Regions from separate parts of the Cupriavidus sp. DB3 genome, predicted to be linked through region 1. Evidence: predicted binding sites of a transcription regulator. Region 1 holds the regulator's gene; the other holds the start of a gene.

Region 1 (7,690 bases):
CGGCGAAGAGGACTTCGCCCGCTCGCACCCCGGCGGTGCGCTCGGCCGCAAGCTGCTGACCCATGTGCGGGACGTGATGCGCACCGGCAATGCGGTGCCCGAAGTCCGCGAAAGCACGCCGCTGGCACAGGCCCTGATGGAGATCACCCGCAAGGGCATGGCCATGACCGCCATCGTCGATGCCGAGGGCCGCGCGATCGGCGTCTTCACCGACGGCGACCTGCGCCGGCTGCTGGAAACGCCGCGCGACTGGAAGACCGTGCCGATCGGCGAGGTCATGCATGCCAACCCCTTCACCGTCGGGCCGGACCAGCTCGCGGTCGAGGCGGTGCAGGTCATGGAAGCAAACCGCATCAACCAGCTGCTGGTGGTCGACGCCGACCAGCGCCTGGTGGGCGCGCTGCATATCCATGACCTGACCCGGGCCAAGGTCATCTGACGAACGCCATGCGGGATCTGTTCCCTTCCCTGTCCCGCCTCGCGCTGCGGCTGATGCCGCTGCTGCTGATGGCGCTCGTTGCCGGCAGTACGTTCTGGCTGGTGCAGATCAACACGCCGCGCCAGGTCAGCGATACCGAACGCCAGAAGCGCCATGTGCCCGACTACTGGATGGAGCGCTTCACCGCGACCGAACTGGCCGAGGACGGCAGCACCAAGATGCGCTTCACCGGCGAGCGGATGATCCATTACGAGGACGACCAGACCTACGAGGTCACGCGGCCGGCGATGCGCGCCTACGAACCGGACCGGCCGCCGGTGACCGGTACCGCGGACCTGGGCAAGATGAACGCCGACGCCAGCGTGATCGACCTGTTCGGCAACGCCCATATCGTTCGCGTGCAGGGCGCCGATCCATCGCAGGACCCGCAGATGAGCGCGACCTCGAGCTACTTCCAGATCCTGATCAACGACGACATCGTGAAGACCGACAAGCCGGTCAAGCTGACCCGCGGACCGTCGGTGATGACGGCCAACGGCCTGGTCTTCAACAATGTCACGCGCGAGGTCAATCTGCTCGGCAATGTGCGCGGCACCATCGTGATGGCGCCGCGCGGCGGCGGCGCGAAACAGCCATGACGCATCGCGCCCCCGCGCCAGGCGCGCACCATTCGAACGATCTCCGCGCCAGTCCGGGCCACCCGCCCCGTCTGGACGATTCCCGGACAACGCCAATCAACGCCATCGTGGCCAACATGACCCTGACCCTGACGACCTGGACCCGCCGCCGCGCCACCGCCGTGCTGCTCGCCTTCGCCGCCGGCATGACGCTCGCCCTGCCGGCGCTCGCCGAACGCGCCGACCGCGACAAGCCGCTGGTGCTCGAGGCCGACAACGCCAGCTACGACGACGTCAAGCAGATCTATACGCTGACCGGCAACGTGGTGCTGACCAAGGGGACCATGGTGCTCAAGTCCGATGCCGCCGAGGTCCGCACCGATCCCGAGGGCTACCAGTACGCGGTGGCCACGTCCAAGGGCGGCAAGCAGGCCTATATCCGGCAGAAGCGCGACAACGTCGACGAGTACATCGACGGCTGGGGCGACCGCATCGAATACGACGGCAAGCAGGAAGTGGCCAAGCTGATCGGCAATGCGCGCATGGCGCGGCTGGCGGGCGCCAAGGTGGTCGACGAGATCCGCGGCGCGGTGCTGACCTACGACAGCCGCAACGAGTTCTACACCGCGGCCGGTGGCAGCGGCAACGCGGCGCCGGCGAACCCGTCCGGCCGCGTACGCGCCGTGCTGTCGCCGCGCCAGAGCCAGGGGACCGGCGGCAGTGGCGCCGGCGTGGACCTGAAAGGCTCGCCGACGGCCAAGCCCTGATCGCTTCCCGGGCCTGACGTACCCGCACGCCGCGCACGCTCCGCCACGTACGCTTCGCCACGCCCGCTTCGCATGACGCAGTATCAAAGGATTGCCCACATGTCCGTTGCCGACACCGCTACCGCCACCGCTCCCGCCGCCAACGCCAACACCGCAGCCGGTGCCGGCGCGGGCACGATGCCGGCCACCAGCAACCTGGTGGTGCGTCATCTGAAGAAGCGCTACGGCTCGCGCACCGTGGTCAAGGACGTGTCGCTGGACGTCAAGAGCGGCGAGGTCGTCGGCCTGCTCGGCCCCAATGGCGCGGGCAAGACCACCTCGTTCTACATGATCGTGGGCCTGGTCGCGCTCGACGAAGGCGACATCGTGCTCGACGGCCAGCACATCAGCGGCCTGCCGATCCACGAGCGCGCGCGCATGGGCCTGTCGTACCTGCCGCAGGAAGCGTCGGTGTTCCGCAAGCTCAATGTCGAGCAGAACATCCGCGCGGTGCTGGAACTGCAGCGAGACAACGGCAAGGCGCTGTCCGGCGCCGAGATCGAGCGGCGGCTGGACAGCCTGCTCGACGATCTGCAGATCGCGCACCTGCGCAACAACCCCGCGCTGTCGCTGTCGGGCGGCGAGCGCCGCCGCGTCGAGATCGCACGGGCGCTTGCCTCGGCGCCGCGCTTCATCCTGCTCGACGAGCCGTTCGCCGGCGTCGATCCGATCGCGGTCGGCGAGATCCAGCGCATCGTCAGCTTCCTGAAGGCACGCAATATCGGCGTGCTGATCACCGACCACAACGTGCGCGAGACGCTGGGCATCTGCGACCACGCGTACATCATCAGCGAAGGCGCGGTGCTCGCGGCCGGCGAGCCCAAGGACATCATCGCCAATGAATCGGTGCGGCGCGTCTATCTGGGCGAAAACTTCCGCATGTAATGGCGGTTTGGCGCGCGGCCGCCCTCGTACAGAGGGCGGCCGTTTTCGTTCGTGCGCGGTTCATGTACCGTTCCTTCCCTGGTGATCCATCAGGCAATCGCTTCTGACCACGCAATCGAAACTTCCGATAGCAAATTCCGTTCCATCGCGGCCGAAGTTGCGCATAAAATAGGCCGCATGAAACCGTCGCTACAGCTACGCCTCTCCCAGCATCTGGCCCTGACGCCGCAGCTGCAGCAGTCGATCCGGCTGTTGCAGCTCTCCACGCTGGAACTGCAACAGGAAGTCGAGCAGGCGCTGACCGAGAATCCCCTGCTCGAACGCGAAAACGACTGGATCGAAAGCCCGCTGCGGGTCGCCGCCGACGGGTCGGTCAATGTCCAGACCACCACCACGACCCCGTCTTCCGAGCCGACGGCCCCCGCCGATTCGCGCGCGGATGGCGCCGCGTCCGCCGACGACGGCTATGCCGACGGCGCGGGCGACGATTATGGCGGCGACTGGAGCCTGGACGATTTCGCCCGCCGTCCGCAAAGCGACGAGGACGAGAAAACGCCGCTGCAATTGCGCGATGCCGAGCCCACGCTGCGCGAATATCTGATGGAGCAATTGGCGCCGCTGAAAATCTCCACGCGCGACAAGGGCCTGGCGATTTTCCTGATCGAATCGCTCGACGACGACGGCTACCTGAGCGCCTCGCTCGAGGAAATCCTTTCCGAATTGCCTGAAGAGCTCGAATTCGAGCTCGACGAAGTGCATGCGATGCTGACGCTGCTGCAAAGCTTCGACCCGCCCGGGGTCGGGGCGCGCAACGCGGCCGAATGCCTGTCGCTGCAACTGCGCCGCATCGAACATCCGCAGCGCGAGCTGGCGATGACGATCGTGCGCCATCACCTCGAACTGCTGGCCGCGCGCGATTACACCCGCCTGAAGAAGGCGCTGCAGGTCGACGACATGCAGCTGAAGGCCGCGCACGAGCTGATCCGCTCGCTCGCGCCCTATCCCGGCCACGCCTACAGCCGGCCGGAAGCGGATTTCGTCGTGCCCGACGTGTTCGTGCGCAAGAGCGGCCATAACTGGATCGCCCAGCTCAATCCCGATGTGATGCCGCGGCTGCGCATCAACGACATGTATGCGCAAATCTTGCGCGGTGCAAAAGGCGATACCGGCGCCGCGGGATTGCAGCAGAAACTGCAGGAGGCGCGCTGGCTCATCAAGAATATCCAGCAGCGTTTCGACACCATTTTGCGCGTCGCACAAGCCATCGTGGAGCGGCAAAAGAATTTCTTCACGCACGGTGAAATTGCGATGCGCCCCTTGGTTTTGAGGGAGATAGCCGATACACTGGGTCTACACGAGTCGACCATTTCTCGTGTGACTACCAATAAGTACATGGCCACCCCGATGGGGACATTCGAGCTGAAATATTTCTTTGGCAGCCATGTATCGACCGAAACCGGCGGTGCCGCCTCTTCCACCGCAATCCGTGCGCTGATCAAGCAGTTGATAGGAGCCGAAGACCCCAGAAACCCGTTGTCCGACAGCCGGATTGCCGAACTGCTGGGGGAACAAGGCTTCGTCGTGGCGCGACGTACCGTCGCCAAATACCGTGAAGCCTTGAAGATCCCCGCCGTGAACCTTCGCAAGTCTTTGTAGCCGAGTCGCATCGCCTGCCTGGTGCGGCTCTTTCAGAAGGAGAAGCGCTATGAACTTCAAGATCAGTGGACACCACTTGGACATCACGCCTTCGCTGCGTGAGTACGTGGAAACGAAACTGGAGCGAATCCTCAGGCATTTCGATCAGGTTATTGACGTCAGCGTGCTGCTATCGGTCGACAATCAAAAGGAAAAGGATCGCCGTCAACGCGCGGAAATCAATGTGCATCTGAAGGGCAAGGACATCTTTGTCGAGGCGCACCACGAAGATCTCTATGCGGCGATCGACATGCTGGTCGACAAGCTGGACCGGCAAGTGATCCGCTACAAGGACAAGGTGCAGAGCCACGACCGCGAATCGCTGAAGTACCACAGCTTCGTGGCCAGTCAGGCCCAGCAGTAGCTTGAAGATTCGGCTCGGCCACAACGCCGGCCGGCCTTGAAGTGAGGAAAGAAGCCGTGCCAGGAGCACGGCTTTTTTGCGCCCCGCGTGGACGTTCGAGCGAGGCCGCGGTGCCGCCTCGCCGTGCAACCTATAGGATGAAACCGGGATGGGGTTCCGTCTGGCCGGCTTCCCGGTGTATGCTGTGCAATACATATAGAGAATGCCCGCCCCGTTTCCTTGCGCAATGCCGCTCGGGGCGATCGGCATCGGACGGCAGGGAGCCCCCCTGCACTATAATGTGCCGCACGCTGATAGTCGGGAAGCGGCGGCAACGAACGCACCGCCCAGCAACGGCAGACCGGCCCACGCCGGCAAGAAACCGCATGGCGGCGCCAGTATCAGGAATTCCGCGCATTTCAAATGAACCGTTTGGCCAAACTGCTGCCGCCCGGCAATATCTCGCTCGACGTCAGCGTCACCAGCAAAAAACGCGTGTTCGAACAGGCCGGGCTGCTGTTCGAGAACAACCATGGCGTGGCGCGCGCCACGGTGACCGACAATCTGTTCGCCCGCGAATCGCTCGGCTCGACCGGCCTTGGCGCCGGCGTGGCCATTCCGCATGGCCGCATCAAGGGCCTGAAGCAGCCGCTGGCCGCCTTCATGCGGCTTGCCGAGCCGATTCCGTTCGAATCGCCCGATGGCAAGCCCGTTTCGCTGTTGATCTTCCTGCTGGTCCCCGAACAGGCCACGCAGCAGCATCTCGAAATCCTGTCGGAAATCGCTCAGCTATTGTCCGATCGCGATATGCGTGAAGGCCTCGCCGCTTTGCCGACGCCCGATGCGGTTCACCAGTTGCTGGTGCAATGGCATCCTTGACCCTCTCGGCGTAAGCGGCCCACCGCCGCGCCACCCGCATTCACCACCGCCCCAGCGCCCCGCCTCATCCCGCATGGAACTCACCGGCGTTACCTCCCAGTCGATCTTCGACGACAACGCAGCCGACCTCAAATTGTCCTGGGTGGCCGGGCTGGAGGGCGCCGATCGCGCCTTCGATCTCGACTTCGCACGCGAGGCGACCTCGGCGGCCGACCTGGTCGGCCACTTGAACCTGATTCACCCGAACCGGATCCAGGTGCTCGGCAAGCCGGAGATCACCTACTACCAGCGGCTCGACGACGAAACGCGCAAGCGCCAGATGGGCGAGCTGATCCTGCTCGAGCCGCCCTTCCTGGTGGTGGCCGACGGCATGGAGCCGCCGCCGGACCTGGAACTGCGCTGCACGCGCTCTTCCACGCCGCTGTTCACGACGCCGGTATCCTCGGCCGCGGTCATCGACCACCTGCGGCTGTATCTGTCGCGCATTTCCGCGCCGCGCGTGACCATGCACGGGGTGTTCCTCGATATCCTCGGCATGGGCGTGCTGATCATGGGCGAATCGGGCCTTGGCAAGAGCGAGCTGGGCCTCGAATTGATCTCGCGCGGACACGGCCTGGTCGCCGACGATGCGGTCGATTTCGTGCGTCTTGGCCCCGATTTCGTCGAGGGCCGCTGCCCGCCGCTGCTGCAGAACCTGCTGGAAGTGCGCGGCCTGGGCCTGCTCGACATCAAGACGATCTTCGGCGAAACCGCTGTGCGCCGGAAGATGAAGCTCAAGCTCGTGGTCCAGCTGGTTCGCCGCAACGACGGCGAATTCGAGCGGCTGCCGCTCGATTCGCAATATCTCGACGTGCTCGGCCTGCCGATCCATATGGTGAAGATCCAGGTGGCGGCCGGCCGCAACCTTGCGGTGCTGGTGGAGGCGGCGGTGCGCAATACCATCCTGCGCCTGCGCGGCATCGACACGCTGCGCGATTTCATGGACCGCCAGCGTGCGGCGATGCAGGCCGATGCGGCGTCGCGCGGCCAGGGCCGCCTGCTTTGAGCGTCTGACCGAGCCCGATTCCTTCGGCAGCCCGGGCCGCGCCGCAACTGCGCCTTGACGCATCGGCGTGCCGGACACGCCGACAGCGTCAACCTGATTGGGGTTTTCAGCGTTTTGTGCTGTAATGGGCATCACGCCCAGCCTGCGCCGTTGCGCATCCTGCGCTTGGCGACCCGATCCTCAGTCAGGAGATTTCAGCATGAAGACACTGATCGCAACCTGCGTGCTGCTGTGCCCTCTGGTCGCCACGGGCGCCTTTGCCCAGACCGCCTCCGGCAACAGCCAGCAGAGCAAGATGAAGACGTGCAACACGCAGGCGGCCGGCAAGACGGGCGACGAGCGCAAGGCCTTCATGAAGGAATGCCTGTCGGCCAAACCCGCCACCGCCGGCAACTCGCAGCAGCAAAAGATGAAGGCGTGCAATGCGCAGGCGAGCGGCAAGAAGGGCGACGAACGCAAGGCGTTCATGAAGGAATGCCTGTCCGCATGACGGCACACCGAGCCGGCATTGTTCCGGAGCGCCGGAAAGCGAAATAGACGGCGAAACAAGAGTCGGAAAGAAATAAAGGCGAATCGCGCGGCACACGGCGGTTCGCCTTTTTCTTTGCCGGCTCACTACCCATTGCGCGGCTTTCGCACGCTTTCGCCGCCATTTCCGCCGATGGCCGCCTCACGAGCCGCGGATTTCATCGGACCGTCATGACGCAATCATCACGCGATGCTATCCTTCAAGCGTTATGCGCATCGTCCTCATCACCGGCATTTCCGGCTCCGGCAAATCGGTTGCATTGAACGTGCTCGAAGACGCAGGCTACTACTGCGTCGACAACCTGCCCGCGCAGTTCATCCCCGAACTCGCCCGCTACCTTGCGGCCGAGGGCTACACGCATCTGGGTATCGCCACCGATATCCGCAGCCGCGAATCGCTGGCCAGGCTGCCGGAGACGCTGCGGAGCCTGTCGGCCGATCACGAGGTCCGCG
Region 2 (7,690 bases), on a different contig from region 1:
CGCCGGCTTGGCGGGCTTGGCCTTCTTCGCCTTGTGGCCGTTCTTCTTGCCTTCGTCCTGGCCCGGCGCGAGATCGGCGCGCGTGCTCTGGTTGGTGCCCTGGGTGTAGGGATCGAACTTGTCGCCGGCTTTCGCCCCCTGGCTGTAGGGGTCGAACTTCTCGCCCGCCTTGGCGCCTTGCGAGTACGGGTCGAACTGCTTCTTGCCGCCGGTGTTCTGGGCGTGCACCGCCAGCGAGGCGGTGCCGATGCACAGCGCGATGGCCGTCGCGACGAACTTGCTCATGGTGTCTCCTCGAAAGTTGCCGTCCATCGGATGGGCGGCTGACGATGGGCAGGCGCCGACGCGCCGCCCGCGCCAGTGTCTCCAACCTGTCTTGCGGCTGTCAAGCGAGTCATACCGGGCGTCGCGGGCGCGTCGGCCTCATGGAAAGCGAGGATTGCCGGGGTCGCCGGCCCCGGTATGCGCCTATTCCGTGACCGCGTCGGACGGATGCTTCCACGCCTCGCGGACCTCGGCCGACGGGGCCAGCGCCAGGTTGATGCCACGTCCGCCGATCGGCTTCTGGAACCAGCGCTGCTGCAGCGCCTCGATCTGCGGGCCGCGATAGACGCCGGCCAGGGTCTCGTCGACCAGCCGCTTCCACGCCGGGTCCGACTTCGACAGCATCAGCGCGTTCTGCTCGACCGACAGCGCGGGACCGACGATCACGAATTGCGATGGATCCTTGGCGCGGGCGCGCAGGCCGGCCAGCAGCACGTCGTCCATCACGAAGGCCTGGGCGCGGCCGGACTCGAGCAGCAGGAACGATTCGCCGTGGTCCTTGGCGTAGACGTCGCGATAGCCGTACTGGCCCTTGAGCCGGCGCACGTGGCGGTCGCCGGTCGAGCCGGCGCTCGTCACCACGGTCTTGCCGCGCAGGTCCTCGAGCGAGTCGATGCCCGCATCGGCACGCACCAGCATCCGCACCGTCGACACATAGTGCGAGACGCTGAAGGCGACCTGCTTCTGGCGCTCGAGCGTGTTGGTGTTCGGCGCGCAGTCGAGGTCGACCAGGCCGTTGACGATGGCGGGGATGCGGTTCTGCGGCGTCAGCGGCATCCAGCGCACCTTCAGGTCCTTCAGGCCGAGCGCCTGGCGGGCGCCCTCGGCCGCGCGCAGGCACAGGTCGACCGCGTAGCCGGCCGGCTGGCCCTTGTCGTCGGCGAACGAGAACGGCAGCGCGGACTCGCGGTAGCCGAGCACGATGGTGCCGCTGGAGCGGATCTTGTCGATGACCGGACCGTGCAACGCCTCGGCGCCGGCGGCGTGGGCGATGCCGGTGCCGAGCAGGGCTGCCGCGAGGAGGACCGGGCGGAACGAACGAAGAGGGCGACGGAAAGAACGAAGGGAGGACAGCATGGCGAAGCGATAGAAAACAGCAAAGACCAAAGGGTAGCGATAGGGAGGAGTCAGGGGAAGGACAACTTCGTCATAAGTAAATACCCTAGGTCGATGTGATGACGCGGGCACAATGACCGGTCCAGCATGGCGGCGCCGGCACCTGCACCCGGGTACAATCCCGGGCCACGCGCCCGGTGTCGCGTCGCGCACGGGCGCGTCGAGGCTGGTCCGCGATTTCCGTTCGGTTCCCGTTCGCTTCCCGTCTGTCACCCATGTCTTCGCAACCCGCGCGCCTGGCCGGCATCGATGCGCTCAAGGCCATCGGCTCGCAACTGATCGTGCTGCACCATCTGGCCTTCTACGGGCCGATGTCCGATGCGGCCCATTCCCTCGCCCCCGCCCTGATCGACTGGCTCGCCGACTACGCGCGCATCGCCGTCCAGCTCTTCCTGGTGATCGGCGGCTTCCTGGCGGCGCGCAGCCTGGCGCCGGAGGGACTGCTGCGCGCGTCCCGCCCGCTGGCGGCGCTGCTGCGGCGCTATCGCAAGCTCGTCGTGCCCTTCGCCGCGGCCATTGTCCTCGCCATCGCCGCGGCGGCGCTCGCGCGGCAGGGCATGGACCATCCCTCGATTCCGGCGCCGCCGCAATGGGGCCAGCTGCTGGCGCATCTGCTGCTGTTGCACGACGTGCTCGATATCGACGCGCTGTCCGCGGGCGTCTGGTATGTCGCGATCGATTTCCAGCTGTTCGGGCTGCTGTTGCTGGCGCTTTGGCTGGCGCGCCGGATGCCCGCCAGCAGGCGTGTCCGCGTAGGCGTGGCGCTGGTGGCGGCGCTCGGCCTGGCCTCGCTGTTCTGGTTCAACCGGGACGCCGGCTGGGACATGTGGGCGATCTATTTCTTCGGCGCCTACGGCCTGGGCGTGCTCGGCTACTGGGCCTCCAATCCCGGGCGCTCCCCCTGGTGGATCGCGGCGCTCGCGGCGGTGGGCGTCGCCGCGCTGATGGTCGATATGCGCTCGCGCATCGCACTGGCGGTCGTCGTCGCGCTGTGGCTGGCGATGGCACGGCGCGGCGGCTGGCTGTCGTCGTGGCCGCGCGGCCGTGTCTTCGCCACGTTCGGCGCGATCTCGTACTCGGTGTTCCTGGTGCACTTCCCGATCTGCCTGCTGGTCAACAGCCTGATGTCGCAGCTCGCGCCCGGCATGCCGTGGCTCAACGCGGCCGGCATGGCGATGGCGTGGCTGGCCAGCAACGCCGCCGGTGCGCTTTTTTACCGATATGTCGAATCGCGCGACCCCCTCGCGTCGCTGGGCAAGTTGTTGTTGCGCAACCGTACGGGGCTCGCCGGCTAGCAGGCGTTGCCCGCCTGCAACATCGGCGGCGCTGCACGATACGTGGGCGCCGCATGAACCGTTGTTGTGCCGCAGTTGGTGAGGGAGCGTACTCAAAAGGGGAAAACGCCCATACGCGCTTGGCATGGCGATTGCCTACCATCAAGGTAAACCTGACCGTTTGGTCAGGATTCACGCCTCGAGGCTGCCATGTCCGATCACATCGTCCTGACCTCGCACGCACGCCGCGACAAGCCGGCCGAGCCGATCCACTGGGGGGCGCCGACCGCGGCCGAGCGCGGACCCGTGATCGCGACGCTGACCAATCCGGCGCATCGCAACGTGATCGGGACGCATGCCGGCGCCTATGCGGTCTATCGCGCGCTGGCGGTCGCTTCGGGCACGTTGCAGCGCGACCACCGCCCCGACCTGACCGACACCGCGCCGGCCGAGCCGATCGGCCCGCATCCGCAATGGGGCGATCCCGACAAGATCGTGTCGCTGGACCCGTGGGGACATCTGGTCTCGACCGTCTTCGCCGACCGCATCGCTGCGGGCGTCGATATCCGGCCGACCATCGCCGTCACGCGCGCCCATATCAACATGCCGGAACTGGTGGCGGCGATCGCCGCCGGCCGGCTGATCCCCGACGGCAGGATCCTGTTTGCCAACGGCGACGTGCGGGTGACCAAGGCCGCCGTCGATCCGGTCTGGTATCTGCCCGGCATGGCGCGCCGCTTCGGCATCAAGGAGAGCGCGCTGCGCCGCAGCCTGTTCGAGCAGACCAGCGGCATGTTCCCGGAGCTGGTGACCCGTCCCGACCTGAAGGTCTTCCTGCCGCCCATCGGCGGCATGACGCTGTATTTCTTCGGCGACGTCAGCCAGCTGGGCAAGCCGCAGACGCCTGTCGCCTGCCGCGTGCACGACGAATGCAACGGATCGGACGTATTCGGGTCGGACATCTGTACGTGCCGCCCGTATCTGGCGCACGGTATCGAGGTGTGCATCGAGATGGCCCAGCAGGGCGGGGTCGGACTGGTGGTCTACAACCGCAAGGAAGGCCGCGCGCTGGGCGAGGTCACCAAGTTCCTGGTCTACAACGCGCGCAAGCGGCAGGTCGGCGGCGATCGCGCCGAGACCTATTTCGCGCGGACCGAATGCGTGGCCGGCGTGCAGGACATGCGCTTCCAGGAGCTGATGCCCGATGTCTTCCACTGGCTGGGCATCCGTCGCATTGACCGCTGGGCCTCGATGAGCAATATGAAACACGGCGCGCTGGTCGCGCAGGGAATCGAAGTGGTCGAGCAGGTGCCGATTCCCGATGCGCTGATTCCGGCCGATGCGAGGGTGGAGATCGACGCCAAGGTGGCGGCGGGCTACTTCACCCGTTACACGCCTCCGGACGCCACCGAACTGACGGTGGCCAAGGGCAGGGGACTGGACGAATGACAGAACGAAACGATGCGGCATCGATGGGCGCGGCGGGGCAAGCCGGCGCGCAGGCCCGTGCTTCGCGCGAGGGCTGGCAAAGCTGGGTGGAACCCGATCATCCGGCGTCGCCGTTGTTGACGGCGCAGGCGGTGCGCGCGCGCTGCGCCGCCGTGACGGCCGCGGTGGCGGCCGGCGATTCGCAGTGGTTCAGCTGGCATCCCGAGCGGGTCCCGGCGATCGCCGACTATGTGGCCACCACCATCCGCTCGCGCTACCGCGATCTGCAGGTGCCCTACCACAGCCGCTGGCGCCATTTCGAGAGCGGCGGACCGGGCGAGCTGCGCGACCGCTGGGGCATCCTCTGCGAACGCGCGGCGCTGACCGGCGACGATCATCGCGAAGAGCGCGCGCGCATCGGCATCGACCTGGTGATTCCCAGCGTGCTGCTCGACGCGGGCGCCGGGCCCGACTGGCGCTACCGCGACCCGGCCAGCGACCTGAGCCTGAGCCGCTCCGAAGGGCTGGGCGTGGCCAGCTTCGACCTGTTCGCGCGCGGCGGTTTCTCCGCGACGCCGGACGAGCCGCTGCGCTCGGATGCCGAGCGGCTGGCGCAGATCGACCCCTCGACGCTGGCCACTGCCTTCCAGGTCGCGCAGCACAATCCGCTGGTCGGCCTCGAGGGCCGGGCGGGTCTGGTGCGCCGGCTCGGCAAGGTCGCGCAGGCCACGCCGGCGGTGTTCGGCGAGCCGGCAAGACTCGGCAATCTGTTCGACTATCTGAAGGCGCATGCCAGCGAGGGGCGCATCGACGCGGCCTTCGTGCTGCGCACGCTGCTGGTCGCGCTGGGGCCGGTCTGGCCGGGGCGGCTGCAGCTCGAAGGCGTGTCGCTTGGCGATTGCTGGCGCCATCCGGCCAGCCCCGACGGCCTGGTGCCCTTCCACAAGCTGACGCAGTGGCTGACCTACTCGCTGCTCGAGCCGCTGGAGGACGGCGGCCTGACGGTGATCGGGCTCGATGCGCTGACGGGCCTGCCCGAATATCGCAACGGCGGCCTGCTGTACGACTTCGAGCTGATGGTGCCGCGCGATGCGAGCTTCGCCGAGGCGGTGCACCGGGTCGACGAGCCCGCCATCGTCGAATGGCGCGCACTGACGGTGACGGGCCTCGATCTGGTCGCCGAGGCAACGCGGCAGGCGCTGGGCCTGTCCGCCAAGGCCTTTCCGCTGGCGCGCGTGCTGGAGGGCGGTACCTGGGCGGCGGGCCGGCGCATCGCCGCCAAGCGCCGGCCAGGCGGTCCGCCGCCGTTCGCGATCGACAGCGACGGCACCGTGTTCTGAGTTCCTGAGCCCGTGCAGGGCGCGGCTGTCGCAAACGCTGCGCGCCTGCACGCCGTCGTCCCGCCCCGGCCGCATCCGGCCACGGCCGCATCGAGGAGTGCCATCATGACCGCCCTGTCTGCCGATCTGTCCGTCGATCCGTCCGTGGCGCTGTCCACGGGGCTGCCCACGGGACTGTCCGCGGGACTGCCCGCGGGCGTGCCGCCCATCGCGCCGGCCGCCGCTTCCGTGATGGTGGTCGACCACCCGCTGGTCCAGCACAAGGTCACGCTGGTGCGCAGCGAGGACACCACCACCGACAACTTCCGCCGGCTGGTGCGCGAGATCGCGCAGCTGCTGACCTACGAGGCCACGCGCGACCTGGCGATGGAGACCGTGGCGATCAAGACGCCGATCGCGCCGATGCAGTCGCCGATGCTGTCCGGCAAGAAGCTGTGCCTGGTGTCTATCCTGCGCGCGGGCAACGGTTTCCTCGATGGCATGCTCGACCTGCTGCCGGCCGCGCGGGTCGGCCATATCGGCCTGTACCGCGACCCGGAAACGCTGGAGCCGATCGAGTACTACTTCAAGATGCCGGACGATATCCAGGAGCGTCAGGTGATCGTGGTGGACCCGATGCTGGCGACCGGCAATTCCGCGATCGCCGCGCTGAACCGGCTCAAGGAGGCGGGCGTCACCGCGCTCAAATACGTCTGCCTGATTGCCTCGCGCCCGGGTTTGCGCGCCTTGCAGGCCGCGCATCCCGATGTGGCCATCGTCACCGCCGCGATCGACGAGCAGTTGAACGAGCACGGCTATATCGTGCCCGGACTTGGCGATGCGGGCGACCGGCTCTACGGCACGCGCTGACGCCGTGGCGCCCGCCAGGAATCCGGCCGTGACGACGATGGCGTTGGCGCCGCCACGCCCGGCCTCGCCATGGACGCGCTAGCTCCCGCCACCCGCCTGCAGGCGCTGGCCGGCCGCGACGGCAACGCCGGCCGGATCCGCCAGCGCAACGAGGCGCGCATCCTGCGTGCCGCCGAAGCGGTGTTCGCGCGGGCCGGCTTCGCGGGCGCCACCATGGCGGAGATCGCCACGCGCGCCGGCGTGCCGAAGTCCAATCTGCACTACTACTTCCGCACCAAGCAGGCACTCTATCGCGCGGTGCTCGCCAACACGCTGCGGCTGTGGCTGTCCCAGGCCGACATCATCAGCGCCAGGCGCTCGCCGGAGGCCGCGCTCGAGCAGTACATCCGCGCGAAGATGCGGCTGTCGGCGCGCTATCCCGACGCCTCGCGCGTGTTCGCCAACGAGTTGCTGCACGGCGCGCCCGAGATCGGCGACGTGCTGCGCGACGCGCTGCGCAGCCTGGTGGGCCGTAAGTCGGTGGTGATCCACGGCTGGATCGCCGCGGGACGGATGGCGCAGATCGATCCGAGCCATCTGTTCTTCACGATCTGGGCCGCCACGCAGACCTATGCCGACTTCGAGGCCCAGATCTGCGCGGTGCTCGGCGTGCAGCGGCTGGAGCGGCGCGACTACGAACGGGCGACCGAGCATCTGGTGGCATTGGTGCTGCGCGGCTGCGGCCTGACACCGCCCGCGCCGGCTCGCGCCGGCCGGCGTGCGCGCGGCACGGCGACGGCGGGCGCGCCGCCGGTTGCCCGCGAACGAGGCCCGCAGCGGCGCAGCGCCTGCCAGGGCAATGCCGATCCCTTGCCGTAAGCCGTAAGCCGTAAGCACGTCGGCAACAGCCCGGAGACCCACATGCTCGATCTGATCGTTCGCGACTGCAATCTGCCCGATGGCCGCACCGGCATCGACATCGGTATTGCCGACGGCCGCATCGTTGCCGTCGAGCCGGCGCTGCCGGCGCAGGCGGCCGAGCAGATCGATGCGGCGGGCCAGCTGGTGTCGCCGCCGTTCGTCGACGCGCATTTCCATATGGACTCGACGCTGTCGTACGGGCTGCCGCGCGTGAACCAGTCCGGCACCTTGCTCGAAGGCATCGCACTGTGGGGCGAACTGAAGCCACAGCTGACGCAGCAGGCGCTGGTCGAGCGCGCGCTCGCGTATTGCGACTGGGCGGTGGCGCGCGGCCTGCTGGCTATCCGCTCGCATGTCGACGTCTGCGACCCGCGGTTGCTGGCGGTCGAGGCGCTGCTGCACGTGCGCGAGCAAGTCAGGCCCTATCTCGACCTGCAACTGGTGGCCTTTCCGCAGGAC

The links. Region 1 encodes sigma-54, which starts transcription at its own class of promoters, with help from an activator protein. Its sites were predicted from a motif close to TGGCANGNAANCTGCTTT; they were not measured.
Region 2: the regulator sigma-54 is predicted to act here: its motif matches at 2,856-2,873, upstream of K7G19_RS04665 (GTP cyclohydrolase II).

Annotation. Positions count from the first base shown of each region.
Region 1 is NZ_JAIZPL010000005.1:602,730-610,419, forward strand. It holds gene K7G19_RS19025 (SIS domain-containing protein) at 1-439, shown strand, start outside; gene lptC (LPS export ABC transporter periplasmic protein LptC) at 448-1,077, shown strand; gene lptA (lipopolysaccharide transport periplasmic protein LptA) at 1,194-1,823, shown strand; gene lptB (LPS export ABC transporter ATP-binding protein) at 1,923-2,747, shown strand; gene K7G19_RS19045 (RNA polymerase factor sigma-54) at 2,925-4,403, shown strand; gene hpf (ribosome hibernation-promoting factor, HPF/YfiA family) at 4,453-4,806, shown strand; gene ptsN (PTS IIA-like nitrogen regulatory protein PtsN) at 5,209-5,664, shown strand; gene hprK (HPr(Ser) kinase/phosphatase) at 5,738-6,709, shown strand; gene K7G19_RS19065 (PsiF family protein) at 6,909-7,199, shown strand; gene rapZ (RNase adapter RapZ) at 7,447-7,690, shown strand, end outside.
Region 2 is NZ_JAIZPL010000001.1:1,056,586-1,064,275, reverse strand. It holds gene K7G19_RS04680 (amino acid ABC transporter permease) at 1-285, opposite strand, end outside; gene K7G19_RS04675 (amino acid ABC transporter substrate-binding protein) at 469-1,401, opposite strand; gene K7G19_RS04670 (acyltransferase) at 1,656-2,735, shown strand; gene K7G19_RS04665 (GTP cyclohydrolase II) at 2,925-4,163, shown strand; gene K7G19_RS04660 (URC4/urg3 family protein) at 4,187-5,482, shown strand; gene upp (uracil phosphoribosyltransferase) at 5,714-6,331, shown strand; gene K7G19_RS04650 (TetR/AcrR family transcriptional regulator) at 6,401-7,189, shown strand; gene K7G19_RS04645 (amidohydrolase family protein) at 7,232-7,690, shown strand, end outside.